2 regions of the Lysobacter sp. FW306-1B-D06B genome follow, and region 1 is predicted to be linked to the other one. Evidence: predicted binding sites of a transcription regulator. Region 1 holds the regulator's gene; the other holds the start of a gene.
The links. Region 1 encodes FliA, which starts transcription of late flagellar genes. Its sites were predicted from a motif close to TAAAGTTTNNCNNNCNNNGGCCGATAA; they were not measured.
Positions count from the first base shown of each region.

Region 2: a site for FliA is predicted at 5,129-5,155, ahead of AAFF32_RS18365 (HDOD domain-containing protein). Genes of this name have one in related genera too.

Region 1 covers NZ_CP151802.1:4,106,335-4,113,510, forward strand. The annotation lists gene flhA (flagellar biosynthesis protein FlhA) at 1-413, shown strand, start outside; gene flhF (flagellar biosynthesis protein FlhF) at 618-2,945, shown strand; gene AAFF32_RS19030 (MinD/ParA family protein) at 2,929-3,843, shown strand; gene AAFF32_RS19035 (RNA polymerase sigma factor FliA) at 3,840-4,613, shown strand; gene cheY (chemotaxis response regulator CheY) at 4,839-5,231, shown strand; gene AAFF32_RS19045 (protein phosphatase CheZ) at 5,228-5,863, shown strand; gene AAFF32_RS19050 (chemotaxis protein CheA) at 6,015-7,176, shown strand, end outside.
Region 2 covers NZ_CP151802.1:3,956,768-3,963,943, forward strand. The annotation lists gene AAFF32_RS18345 (O-succinylhomoserine (thiol)-lyase) at 1-214, opposite strand, end outside; gene AAFF32_RS18350 (homoserine O-succinyltransferase) at 211-1,275, opposite strand; SAM riboswitch class I at 1,344-1,470, opposite strand; gene AAFF32_RS18355 (phytase) at 1,590-2,696, shown strand; gene AAFF32_RS18360 (M23 family metallopeptidase) at 2,701-3,618, shown strand; gene AAFF32_RS18365 (HDOD domain-containing protein) at 4,013-5,095, opposite strand; gene AAFF32_RS18370 (peptide chain release factor 3) at 5,412-7,016, shown strand; gene AAFF32_RS18375 (DUF1294 domain-containing protein) at 7,016-7,176, shown strand, end outside.

The DNA.
Region 1 (7,176 bases):
GGCAGATCGTCGAAGCGTTGCTGGAACACGGCGCGCACACGCAGGACCCGGCGCTGCTGACGGCCGCCGTGCGCACCGCGCTGGGCCGATTCATCGTCCAGGAACTCAACGGACTGGGCGCCGAACTGCCCGTCTATACCTTGGCGCCGGCTTTGGAACGGGTATTGCAGGACTCCGTCAGCGGCCAGGGCGCCGCGCTGGAACCCGGACTCGCCGAGCGTCTGCATCAGAACCTCAGCGAGTGCGTCACCCGCCAGGAAGGCCGCGGCGAACCCGCGGTGCTGCTGGTTCCCGGTGGGATCCGTTCCGCGATCGCCCGGCTCGTGCGGCACAGCGTCCCCGCGCTGACCGTGCTGGCCTACGGCGAAGTGCCGGAGGACAAGCGGTTGCGGTTGGTGGGGTCGGTGGGGTGAAAAGCCGGGATTGGGAGTTCGGGATTGGGGATTCGTAGGAGCAAAAGCATGACTCACGCCCACTTCAATGATTCGCCGGTCGCCCCTCCGCTTTTGCGAATCCCGAATCTCGAATCACGAATCCCGGCTTTACCGAATCTCGAATCACGAATCCCCGCTTCACCCAATCCCGAATCCCGAATCCCGAATCCCGGCTGTTAAACCATGCGAATCAAACGTTTCATCGCCCCCGACATGCGCACCGCGCTGCGCATGGTGCGCGACGAACAGGGGCCCGATGCGGTGATCCTGTCGAACCGTCCGGTCGAGGACGGCATCGAGATCGTCTCGGCCACCGACTACGACGAATCCCTGGCGCAGCAGGCCCTGCGCGCCGCGTTGCCGTCGCTGCCCGCCGCGCCCGCGCCGGTGGCCTCGCCGAGCACGCCGGCGACGGTGGCGGCGGTGGTGCCGATGACGAAGTCGATGTCGAATGCCTCGAACGAAGCTCCCCCTCCCCTGCGTGCAGGGGGTGAGGAGGGACGTCTGCGCGCCACTGGCGCGCGTCCCGACGAACGCCTTCGGGCTATGCCCGAAGGCCGGGACAGTTGGGGAGGGGTCGCGAAGCCGCGCAGCGGCGAGCTCGGCGCTGACGCGCCTCACTACTCCCTCCCAACCTCCCCCGCCAAGGAGGGGGAGGAGCAAAAAAGCTCGCGCATGTCCTCGCTCGCCGCACTGCTCACCAAGCCGGTGAAGGGCAAGCCCGCCTGGACCGCGCCGTCGGCCGAGTCCACCGTCGAAATGGAGCGCGTGGAAATGCAGCGCATCGAAATCGAAGACGAAGAACCCGCCGTCGTCGCGCTCTCCGACAAGGCACGCGCGAAGATCGCCGAATCCCCGATCCGCGGCCGCGCCGTGTTCGCCATCGGCGACGGCACGCGCGTGGAAACCGCGCCGCGCGCGCCGAAGGTCGAGACGCAGGTGGCCGACGCGCGCCCCAAGCCCGACACCTCGCGCTTCGACGCGATGATGGCCGCGCTGATCCCGCAGGGGGAGAAGTTCGAGGCGGCAGCGGCGGCGTTCGCGCAGACCGCACCCGCCGGCACCAGCGCATCGCACGATGCGCCGGTGCAGGAAGCAACAAGGGACAGCGTCACCGACCCGACACACGTCGCGCCCACGGCTGCGGTCGGAATCGGTGACGCTGCTCCCTCTCTATCGGCCGATGTCGCCGCGCTTGAAGGGGCGCGGACGACGCAGCCCAGCGAGCCGATCTCGCACGAATACCGCAGCCTTGCGGATCTGTGGAGCGATGACGCTTTGCTTCCCTCTCCCGACGGGAGAGGGATCGAGGGTGAGGGGCGCAATCAGGACCACCTCGCCGATGGCACTGCCTTCAAGGGTTCTGCCTCCTACGTCGATCTGTTGACGAATCACTCCGTTGCCCCTCACCCCGACCCCCAAGCCCAAACGCACAGCGTTTGGGCGTTCGATGGCGCGCGAACCAGTGGTTCGCAAGCAGCGCCCTCTCACTCCGAGAGGAGAGGGGCTCAAGCGCTCGCGCCTCAAACGCCCGCCGCTGCGCCCCACCTCCACGCCGTCGCCGACGCACGCGACCCGTCCATGCTCGCCATGCGCGACGAACTGGCGACGATGCGCGCGATGATCGAGCGCGAGTTCGGTCAGCTCACCGTCGAACGCCTGCGCGGTTCGCCGGCGCGCGCGGCGGCGTTCGACCTGCTGATGAGCTACGGCTGCGACGAGAATCTGGCGCAGACGATCGCCGGCCGCATCGACGCCCGCCTCGACCCGGCGCAGGTGCGCGAGCCGATGCTGGAAGAACTGGCGCGCGCGATCTCCGTCGCCCGCCACGAACCCATCGACGACGGCGGCGTGATCGCCCTGGTCGGCCCGACCGGCGCCGGCAAGACGACCACCGCCGCCAAGCTCGCCGCGCGTTTCGCCCAGCGCCACCGGGCCCGCGACGTCGCCCTGGTCACCACCGACACCGAGCGCCCCGGCGCGACGGAGCAGCTGCACATCCTCGGCCGCCGACTGGGCGTGACGGTGTGCGAGGCCAACGGCCCGGAAGCGCTGAACGACGCCCTCGACCAGCTCGCCGACTACCCGCTGGTGCTGGTCGACACCGCCGGCCACGGCCTGCGCGACCGCGCCCTGCTCGGCCAGATCCTGTGGCTGCGCGCGGCCAAGCGCGTGCGCAGCCTGCTCGTGCTGCCGGCCAACACGAATGCCCATGACCTGGGCGAAGTGGTGCGCCGCTACCGCCCGGCCTCACCGGAAGGCGTGGTGCTGACCAAGCTGGACGAGACCGGCCGCCTGGGTTCGCCCCTGTCGGTGCTGGTCCAGCACGGCCTGAGCCTGGCCTACACCACCGACGGCCAGCAGGTCCCGACCGACATCGCCGCCGCGGACGCACGCCGTCTCGTTTTGACCCTCGAGAAAGTGCGACGTGCTGCCGATAACCCCCTCGGGTCTCTCGACGCCCGTCCTGTGACCCTCCCCACCGAGGACCGCCATGCCATCGCCAGCTGATCTCAATGCACCCGCGTCCGGTGCGCCCGTGTCCGGCGCGCGCGCCCCGGTGCGCGTCATCGCCGTGGCCAGCGGCAAGGGCGGCGTCGGCAAGACCTCCGTCTCGGTGAACCTCGCCATGGCCCTGGTCCACGCCGGCCAGCGCACGCTGCTGCTGGACACCGACCTGGGCCTTGCGAACGTCGACGTGATGCTCGGCCTGTCGCCGCAGTTCACGCTCGCCGACGTCTTCGCCGGTCGCTGCGAATTGCAGGACACCCTGCTGGAAGGCCCGCGCGGTTTGTGGGTGGTTCCGGCGGCGTCGGGCAAGCGCCACATGACCGAACTGCTGCCGCAGCAGCACATCGGCCTGGTGAACGCCTTCTGCCAGCTCGACCTGCCGCTGGACGCGATGGTGGTGGACAACGCCGCCGGCATCTCCGACAGCGTGCTCACCTTCTGCCAGGCCGCGCAGGACGTGGTGGTGGTGGTCTGCGACGAACCGGCCTCGGTCACCGACGCCTACGCGCTGATCAAGGTGCTCAGCCGCGAGCGCGGTGTGACCCGCGTGCAGGTGCTGGCGAACCAGGTCAACAACGCCATCGAAGGCAAGCAGCTGTTCGAGAAGCTCGAGCGCGTCAGCGCGCGCTTCCTCGACGTGACGCTGCACTACCTCGGCGCGATTCCGCGCGACGAATGGCTGCGCCGCGCGATCCAGCGCCAGGAAGCCGTCGTGGAAGCCTTCCCGGGTTGTCCTTCGGCGCTGGCCTTCCGCGACATCGCACGGCGCGCGAACAGCTGGCAGTCGCCGGCCGGTCCGCGCGGCGGCGTCGAATTCTTCATGGAACGCCTCGTCGCGCACAGCGCGGGCGCCAGTGCGGCCAGCCACAACGATCCATTACGGAGCGCCGTCGCATGAACGCCGCCGCCGCACAGTACAAGGCCACCCAGCGCGCCACCGACAACGCCAACGCGACCGAGGTCGTCGAGAAGCACGGCGAACTCGTGCGCCGCATCGCCCACCACCTGGCCGCGCGATTGCCGGCGAGCGTGGAGATCGACGACCTCATCCAGGCCGGCATGCTCGGCCTGATCGACGCGGCCCGCAATTTCCAGGCGGATCAAGGCGCGGCGTTCGAAACGTATGCCTCCATCCGCATCCGCGGCGCGATGATCGACGAGATCCGCCGTGGCGACTGGGTGCCGCGCTCGGTGCATCGCCGTTACCGCGATGTCGTCGCCGCCACGCGCGAAGTCGAACAGCGCACCGGCCGCGCCGCGACCTCGCAGGAAGTGGCCAGCGCGCTCGAGGTTTCGCTGGACGAATACCACCGCATGCTCGAGGACGCCGCGCGCGGCCAGCTCATCAGCCTGGAAGCGCACCTGGACGAACACGAGGGCGAGCCGCACCTGGCCACGCACGGCGGCGCGACGCCGGCGCGCGAGTTCGAACACGGCGCGTTCCGCGAAGCCCTCGGCGGCGCGATCGCCAACCTGCCCGAACGCGAACAGCTGGTGCTGTCGCTGTACTACGAGCAGGAACTGAACCTGCGCGAGATCGGCGCGGTGCTGAGCGTGAGCGAATCGCGCGTCTGCCAGATCCACGGCCAGGCGATGTTGCGCCTGCGCGCGCGTCTGGGCGAGTGGCGCGGCACGCATGAGGACGATGAGGACGAGCATGGGTATTGAGTTCGCCTTCGACAGTTGCGCACCTGTGCCGAATGACTCCGGCGCGACCGGCCCGTTCATCCTTCGACTTCGGGCCTTCGGCCCTACGCTCAGGACGAACGGGATCGTTTCACCGTTCGTCCTGAGCGTAGGCGCGCAGCGCCGAAGTCGAAGGAGCAACGGGCTGATCACCATCACGCATTGACGCTGTTCCCGACTTTCCTTCTGCACCAGAGCCAAGCCCACATGGACAAGAACATCCGCATCCTCATCGTCGACGACTTCTCGACCATGCGCCGCATCGTCAAGAACCTGCTCAACGACCTGGGCTTCCACAACACCGCCGAGGCCGACGACGGCAGCACCGCGCTGATCGAACTGAAGAAAGCGTCGTACGACCTGGTCGTCACCGACTGGAACATGCCGGGCATGCCGGGCATCGACCTGCTCAAGGCGATCCGCGCCGACGCCGCGCTGGCGAAGATCCCGGTGCTGATGGTCACCGCCGAAGCCAAGCGCGAGCAGATCATCGAAGCCGCACAGGCCGGCGTGAACGGTTACGTCATCAAGCCCTTCACCGCCGCGACGCTGGAAGACAAGCTCGCCAAGGTGTTCGAGCGCCTGGGAGCGGCCGCGTGATCGAGGCGCCCGGCTCCGAGGTGGTCATCACGCAGGACCGCCAGGCCGTCATCGCGCGCCTGCACGCGGCGCTGTGGGCGCTGGAGCACGACGACCTCGCCGGCTGGCGCAGCAATGTCGACGCGCTGATCCAGTGGCGCAGCCAGCCGCTGGTGCAGGGCCTGGCCAAGCTCGCGCGCGAACTGGAAAGCGCGCTGGGCGAAAGCAGCGGCGCGTCGTCGACGAGCGGTTCCCTGCCGGAAGCCTGCGCGCGCCTGGAACACGTGGTGCACGTGAGCGAGGACGCCAGCCATCGCACGCTCGACCTGATCCAGGAATGCGGCGTGCTGCTGGGCACGCTGCCGGATGCCGCCGCCGAGGAACAGGCCGCGACCATCGCCGCGATCCGCTCGCGCATGTCGGAAATGACCGCCGCGCAGGGGTACCAGGACCTTACGGGGCAGATCATCCGCCGCGTCGTGGTGCTGGTGCGCGCGGTGCACGCGGGCCTGGGCGAAGTCGTCGACACCGGCGACACGCCGTTGCACCTCAATCACAACTCGCGCGGCTTCGGCCCGTCGGTGGCGGGCGTGGATCCCGCGCCGGCGACGCAGGACGACGCGAACGAACTGCTGTCTTCGCTGGGGTTGTAACGATGGTTCGCCCGACGTTCATGCCGAGCCGTAGCCCGGGTAAGGCCGCAGGCCGCACCCGGGGTGCCGTCACGCTCGATCCCGGGTGCGCTTCGCTTACCCGGGCTACCCGCCTGCGCGGGAATGACGAACTGCTTTCGAGGATTCGCCGATGAACGCCATCGCCGACGACATCGCGGCCGACTTCCTGATCGAAGCGCGCGAGATCCTCGACCAGCTGGGCGAGCAGATGGTCGCGCTGGAACACGCGCCGACCGACCGCAACTGCCTCAACACCGTCTTCCGCGGTTTCCACACCATCAAGGGCGGCGCGGGCTTCCTCGACTTCGTGCCGATGGTGCACATCTGCCACGCGGTGGAGGATCGCCTCAACGTCGCGCGTGACGGCACGGTGCCGATGGACGCGGCGGCGTTCGACGACACGCAGCAGTCGCTGGACCTGCTGGTGGACATGCTCGCGGCCGTGTCGGCCGGCGAGGAACCCGAACACGCACCGCCGGCGCTGCTGAAGTCGCTGCGCGACGGCGCCAAGGGCATCGCCATGAGCACCGCGAAGCCGGCATCGGCGAACGGCGACATCGACGAGGACGAGTTCGAAGCGCTGCTGGATTCGCTGCACGGCTCCAGCGCGAACTCCCTCCCCGGCTCGCAGGGGAGGGTTGGGGAGGGGTCGCAAAGCCGCAGCGCGGCGAGCTCGGGCGCTGACGCGCCCTCACTCCCGCCTCCCAACCTCCCTCTGCAAGCAGGGGGAGGGGCCAAAGGCGCCGCGAAATCCAACGCACAACCCAAAGCCGCCGAAGACCCCACCGTCCGCGTCGACGTGCGTCGCCTCGACGCGATGGTCGACCTGGTCGGCGAACTCGTGCTCGCGCGCAACCGCCTCAAGACCATCCGCCCGCGCCTGCGCGACGAGGACCTCGATCGCGCCGTGACCGCGCTGGACGTCGCCACCTCGCGCCTGCAGTCCTCGGTGATGATGGTGCGCATGCAGCCGGTGGGCCGCGTGTTCGCACGCTTTCCCAAGCTCGCGCGCGACGTCGCGCGGCAGGTGTCCAAGTCGGTGGAGCTGGACATCGTCGGCGCCGAGACCGAACTGGACCGCAACCTCGTCGAAGCCCTCGCCGATCCGCTGGTGCACCTGGTGCGCAACGCGATCGACCACGGCATCGAAGCGCCGGACACGCGCCGCGCATCGGGCAAGAACGAACAGGGCCGCGTGCGCCTGTCCGCGCAGCAGGAAGGCGACCACGTCTCCATCGAAGTCAGCGACGACGGCGCCGGCATCGACCCGGAAAAGATCCGCCGCAGCGCCG
Region 2 (7,176 bases), 150 kb from region 1:
CGCCGGCGCCGCCTTCCAGTTCGGCCAGCGCTTCGCCGAGCAGGTCGCGCGTGGGGTTGCCGCTGCGCGTGTAGTCGTACTGCCGCTTCTCGTTGAAGCCGGCGAAGCTGAAGTTGGACGACAGCACGATCGCAGGCGTCACCGCGCCGAAGGCAGTATCGCGGTCGATGCCGGCGCGGACGGCGGCGGTACAGCGGTTGCGCGTGGTGCTCATGCCGCCACCTCCAGCACGTCGTCGAGGGCTTCGCCGAGGATCGCGCCGATCTCGGCCTCCTCCTTCAGGAAGGCGTCGTGGCCGTACAACGAACGCACCACGCGCAGGCGCGTTTCACCGCGCAGGCGTTCGACCAGGTCGTAGGCGTCCGACAGCGGCACCAGGCGATCCTCGGCGACGGCGACGACGGTCACCGGCAGGCGGATGGTGGTCGGGTCCACGTCCTGCAGGTCGATGGATTCGGACAGGCGCAGGTACGCGGTGGGCGAAGTGCGCTGCACATAGGAAGCGCCGCAGTGGTCGAGGTAATCCTCCGCCCCCACGCGCACGCGGCCTTCGCTCACCTGCGCGGCTTCGAAGCGCGCGGCGAACTCTTCCGGCGTGCGGTAGCTCAGGATCGCGAACTGGCGCGCCAGCGCGAGGCCGTGCGTCTCGTCGCACTGCAGCGCGCCCAGCGCGACGGCGCGGCGCTGCAGCGCGCGCCAGGCGCTTGCATACGGATGGGCGCGATGCACGCCGCTGATCGCGATGAGCTGGCCCAGGCGATCACCGTGGCGCGCGGCGAACTGCAGGCCGACCATCGCGCCGTAGGAGCAGCCGACGAAGGCCTGCAGGCGCGCGATGCGCAGCGTGTCGAGCAGCGCGCTGATCGCGTCGGCCTGGTCGGACGGGTCCAGCGGCGCGTCGAGCGTGCCGTCGGCGCCGAGCCAATCGAAAGCCACCAGGCACTGCTCGCGCGGATCCAGCGCCTTGCCTGTGCCGACCTGCTGCTCCCACCAGCCCTGCTCGGCGAACGCGGCGCTCGCGGCGAGGTGGCGGTGCGCGGAGATCCCGCCGGCCACGAACACCGCCGGCAGCGTGCGGTCACCGAGGATTTCGTAACGCAGCGCGACGGTGCGGCGACCGGCATGGCGAAGGTCGAGTTCGACCGTGCATTCGCCACGCAGCGCAGGCACGGCATGCACCTGCGAAGCGGCGTGGGCGATGGCATCGAGGACTTCGACGCGGTCGACCGTGGCGGCGGCGGAATCGAACTGGAGGGCGGTGGGGGCGAAGCTCATGGCGGCATCCTTGAACGAAGGGGCCATCGAGCCTGCGAGTCGCACACGCACCGCGTGGGTGCGTGTTGCAACCATCTTCCGACCGGCGCTGGAAAGCGCCTCGTCGCAGGAATTGGCACCTTCGCCCCGCATTGCTGCGTGAGTTGGGTTGCCCCGGCTTCAAAGGGCCTGTCCCTCTGCCGGTCTCGATGGATGGCCGCAGTCTGCCCCCGTCCGGGGGCGGTGTCAATCGCTTCATCCGCATATAGCGATTTATTATTTCGGTCACGTATCCGCCTCCCGATGTGAAGGCGGCTTGCATACACTTCGGCTCCATGACTCCCCGCCTTTCCGTCTCCGTCGCCCTCGCACTGGCGACCCTCATCACCGCCTGCTCCACCACCCGCCCGGTCGCGCCGCCGCCCGCCACGGCACAGGTCGCCACGCCCGAACCGCGCACGGTGCTGGAGCGCTACGTCTCGCCCGAAAGCGCGCAGGACGAGCTCGACTCCCTGGCCACCTGGACCGCCGAGGACGGCGCGACGTGGCTGATCGCCACCGCCAAGTCCACGCACCGTCTGGTCGTGTTCGACGCCGACAGCGGCCAGCGCCTGCGCGACGTCGGCGGTGAGGGCGCCAAGCCCGGCGAGTTCAATCGCCCCAACGGCATCGCCGTCTATGGCGACTACGCATTCGTGGTGGAGCGCGACAACCACCGCGTGCAGGTGTTGTCCCTGCCCGATTTCAAGCCGGTGGGCAGCTTCGGCGACAAACAACTGCGCAGCCCGTACGGCATCTGGCTGACCGAGACCGAGCCGGGCGAGCTGGAGGTCTACATCACCGACAGCTTCATGTACGGCAAGAAATTCGACGAAGTGCCGCCGCTGGCGGAACTCGACCAGCGCGTGCGCCGCTTCCGCGTGCAGTTCGACCAGGCCGGGCGCCTGCGCTCGACCTACGCGGGCTCTTTCGGCGACACCACGCAGGAAGCGGGGCTGCGCATGGTCGAATCGATCGCGGGCGATCCGGGCAACGACCGGCTGCTGATCGCCGACGAGGATCGCCGCCACGAATCCACGCTGCGCGAGTACAGCTTCAGCGGCAAGTACACCGGCCGCAGCCTGCCGCAGGACAGCTTCGGTGCCGAAGCCGAGGGCGTCGCGCTATGGAGCTGCGCCGACGGCAGCGGCTACTGGATCGCGGTGGACCAGCTCGCACCGCTGACGATCTTCCACCTGTTCGACCGTGCCACGCTGGAACCGCGCGGCAGCTTCGAGGGCGAGACCACCGCGCACACCGACGGCGTCGCGTTGCACGCGGCTTCGACGAAGACCTTCCCGAGCGGCGCGCTGTTCGCGGTGCACGACGACAAGTCGGTCACCGCGTTCGACCTGGCGGAGGTCGCACGCGTTCTGCAGCTTTCGCCCACCTGCGCACCGTGATGCGATGAGGCGCGCGTCCCGCCAGGCGGTCTGGATCATCGGCGGCGCCGCGCTGCTGATGGCCTTCGGCGCGGGCGCGGCGAAGATCTACCGCTGGACCGACCGCAGCGGCGTCACGCACTACGGCGACCACGTTCCCAACGCGCCGCCGTCGCAGGTGAGGACGATCCCGGTCGAAGGCGAACCCAGCGCGATCGCGCAGCTGCGCATCGAGAACGACGGCGAGCGTTTCCTCGCGTTCGCCGACAACCGGCTCTCCGGCCCGGTGCAGGTGCAACTGGATTTCAGCCGCAGCGACAACGTGATCGGCAGCCCGGTGCTGCCCGCGCGGGCGACGGTGGCGGCCAGAAGCAGCGCGCTGGTGGCGGTGCTCAGTTCGGCCGATCCGGACCGCGGGTTCGATTTCGAGCTGCAGATGGACAGCCTGCCCGGCGACCCGTCCGCGCGCCCGCGCGACGTCGACTACTTGCTGCCGCTGCAGCAGGCGCAGTTCCGCATCGACCAGGGCTACGGCGGGCATTTCAGCCACCGCGACGAGCAGAACCGCTATGCGGTGGATTTCGCCGCCGACATCGGCACGCCCGTGCTGGCCGCGCGCGAGGGCGTGGTGATGCAGGTGGAATCGGATTTCGACAAGGCCGGGCTCAACCTGGAACGCTACGGCGGCCGCGCGAACTTCGTGCGCATCCTCCACGAGGACGGCACGATGACGCTGTACGCGCACCTGAAATCCGAAGGCGCACTGGTGCGCGTGGGCCAGCGCGTGCGCGCCGGCCAGCAGATCGGCCTGTCGGGCAACACCGGTTTCACCACCGGCCCGCACCTGCATTTCGCCGTGCAGGTGAACCGCGGGATGAAGCTGGAGTCGATCCCGTTCCGCATGATCGGACCGCAGGGGCCGTTGCGGATATCGGGGGGTTGAAGGCGGGCGGTGATACCGGCGAAGCGACTTGTCGCCTAAGCAGACCACGCACAGAACCGTCATCCGGCGAAGACCGGAATCCAGGCTGTCACGCGCACACACACATCGCGTCATTCCAGCGAAAGCTGGAATCCGTTTGAATTTGCTCGCAGCCGATCGGAAGCTTGGCTATTGCTCCTTCTTTGGGAGGCGGGCCAAAGCCAAGTCAACATGGATCCCAGCTTTCGCTGGGATGACGGTGACAGGGCTCACCGCCGTCGGAGTGCCCGCGCGTTACGGGCCCGGATCCCGGCCTTCACCGAGATGACGGTGACAGCGTTCACCGCCATCGGAGTGCCCGCACGCTACAGGCCTGGATCCCGACCTTCGACGGGATGACAGGACTCTTGGGCGATCAGGCCGCCTGCGCCGCCGCCGGCTCCACCATGTCGCGCCACTGCGGCAAACGATCGATCACGTTGACGTTGCGCAGATAGCCCTCGTCCACCGGCCTCCCGGCGACCAGCGTCGAGGCCACGTGCACCGCGCCGGCGACCCAGAAACCGCTGGCCTTCAGGCGGCCCGGGCGGTGCTGGAACGCCACGCCTTCGACGATCGGCATCGGCAGGCCCCACAGGCCCAGCAGGTAGGCACCGGCTTCCGCGTAATGCGGGCCGGTCGAACCTTCCGATCCGTCGGACACGCCCGGCAACAGCTTGCCCACTTCCGCCAGCAGGCCCGCCGTGGCGGCGAGTTCCGCACTCGGCCCGGCCAGCAGGCGACGCGCCAGTCGCGAGGTGCGCAGCGCACGGTCCTGGATCGCCTCGCGCTCCTTGCCCGCCAGTTGCGTCGGTCCGAACGCTTCGCTCGCCAGCACCAGGCGCAGCAGCGTCTGGTGGCCCAGGCGCGTGACCGCGGCGCGGATGTCGGTGATCTCGCGACCGCCGGAGAAGTACGCCGAATTGCACAGGCGCAGCACCTTGGCGACGATCGCCGGATCTTGCGAAAGCATCTGCGCAATCGCCGCGTTACTCGCATCCGGATCGCGCAGCAGGCGGCTCAGTTCCAGGTACAGGCGCGGCGGCGGCGGCAGCGAGCCGACCCGACCTACGGCCTGCTTCAGTTCCTCGCTGCCCAGCACCTGGCGCAGCTCGGCCACGCTGTCCACGGCCTCGATCAGCTCGCCCGCGTCGAGCGGGCGCGACAGCAGCCGGTGGGCGCAGTCCAGGCCCTGCATCGAGCCGCTGTCCTCTTCCGGGTCCAGCAGCAGGATGCGCACCGCCTGCGGATGCAGCGCGGCGACCTGGCTCAGCAGCACCGGGCCCGGCACGGCGCCCAGGCGCAATCCGCACAGGAACACGTCGATCGGCTCGCCCGACGACAGCGCGGCGTCCGGTTCGGCCAGCCACTGCACGTCCCAGCCCAGATCGAAATAGCTCAGCGATTCCTCGAATTCGCCGGCGCGGCCGGCGTCCTCACCCACGATCACGATGCGCACTGCAACCCCCGGCATTACGGATATCCAAGACGGGTAGCGGCGCAGTGGGGCCGAGCTTTAGGGTCGGCTGAATGGGCAAATACGGAAATGAGAGGTAGCGCACACTTTGCCCGCCCCGCCCCTGGCGAACCCGGAGACCCGCAGGACGGCATGAAGGCGGTACCGCCACCGTCCGGCTCCCGAGCCGGTGCGGCTTAGTCCCCCGGCCTTGCCCTCCACGCCGGGCAAGGGAACCGCCGCCAGCCCGTATACTTCCCGCCCTTCCCGACTTCCGATGCGCGGACCGCCGTCCGGCCCGTCCGCGCCCGCCGTTTCCATGTCCGACGTTTCCCTCGAAGCCGCCCGCCGCCGCACGTTCGCGATCATTTCGCACCCCGACGCGGGCAAGACCACGCTCACCGAAAAGCTGCTGCTGTTCGGCGGTGCGATCCAGATGGCCGGCTCGGTCAAGGGCCGCAAGGCCGCGCGCCATGCGACGTCCGACTGGATGGCGCTGGAAAAGGAGCGCGGCATCTCGGTGACCAGCTCGGTGATGCAGTTCCCCTACGAGGGGCGCATCGTCAACCTCCTCGACACGCCCGGCCACGCCGACTTCGGCGAGGACACCTACCGCGTGCTCACCGCGGTGGACTCCGCGCTCATGGTCATCGACGTGGCCAAGGGCGTGGAAGAACGCACGATCAAGCTGATGGAGGTGTGCCGCCTGCGCGACACGCCGATCATGACCTTCATCAACAAGCTCGATCGCGAGGGCAAGAACCCGATCGACCTGCTCGACGAGGTGGAGAGCGTGCTGGGCATCCAGTGCGCGCCGATCACCTGGCCGATCGGCATGGGCCAGCGCCTGAAGGGCGTGGTCCACCTGGTCACCGGCGAGGTGCACCTGTACGAACAAGGCCGCAACTTCACGCGCCAGGACTCGACCATCTTCGCGTCCATCGACGACCCGGCGCTTGAAGCGCGCATCGGCGCGCAGATGCTGCAGGAGCTGCGCGAAGAACTGGAGCTGGTGGAAGGCGCCTCGCACCCGTTCGATGTCGCCAAATACCTGTCGGGCGAGCAGACGCCGGTGTTCTTCGGTTCGGCCGTGAACAATTTCGGCGTGCAGCTGCTGCTGGACTTCTTCGTCGAGCACGCACCCTCGCCGCGCCCGCGCGCGACCACCTCGCGCGAAGTGGCGTCGTACGAGCCCAAGCTCACCGGCTTCGTCTTCAAGATCCAGGCCAACATGGACCCGCAGCATCGCGACCGCGTGGCGTTCATGCGCGTGTGCTCGGGCCAGTTCAGCGCCGGCATGAAGGCCTTCCACGTGCGCAGCGGCAAGGAAGTGAAGCTCGCCAACGCGCTGACCTTCATGGCGAGCGACCGCGAGATCGCCGAGAGCGCGTGGCCGGGCGATGTCATCGGCATCCACAACCACGGCACGATCTCCATCGGCGACAGCTTCACCGAGGGCGAGGCGCTGAGCTTCACCGGCATTCCGAACTTCGCACCGGAGCTCTTCCGCCGTGCGCGCCTGCGCGATCCCCTCAAGCTGAAGCAGTTGCAGAAGGGCCTGGCGCAGTTGTCGGAGGAAGGCGCCACGCAGTTCTTCCGTCCGCTGATGAGCAACGACCTGATCCTGGGTGCGGTGGGCGTGCTGCAGTTCGACGTGGTCGCCTACCGACTGAAGGACGAGTACGGCGTGGACGCGAGCTTCGAGCAGGTCAGCGTCGCCACGGCGCGCTGGATCCGCTGCGACAACGAGAAGAAGCTCGAAGAGTTCCGCGACAAGAACGCGATGAACCTCGCGGTCGACGCCGCCGGTGAGCTGGTCTACCTCGCGCCGACCCGCGTGAACCTGCAGCTGGCGCAGGAGCGCGCCCCGGACGTGAAGTTCCTCGCCACGCGCGAGCACGCGCACGCGGCGGCGTTCGACTGATGCCCGCATGGCTGGTGTGGTGGCTGGTGCTCAACCTCGCCACCGTGCTGGTGTACGGCTATGACAAGGCGATCGCCGGCGGCAAGCGCCGGCGTGTTCCGGAACGCTGGCTGCTCGCGCTGGCGCTGCTCGGCGGCTCGCCGGGCGCGTTGTTCGCGAT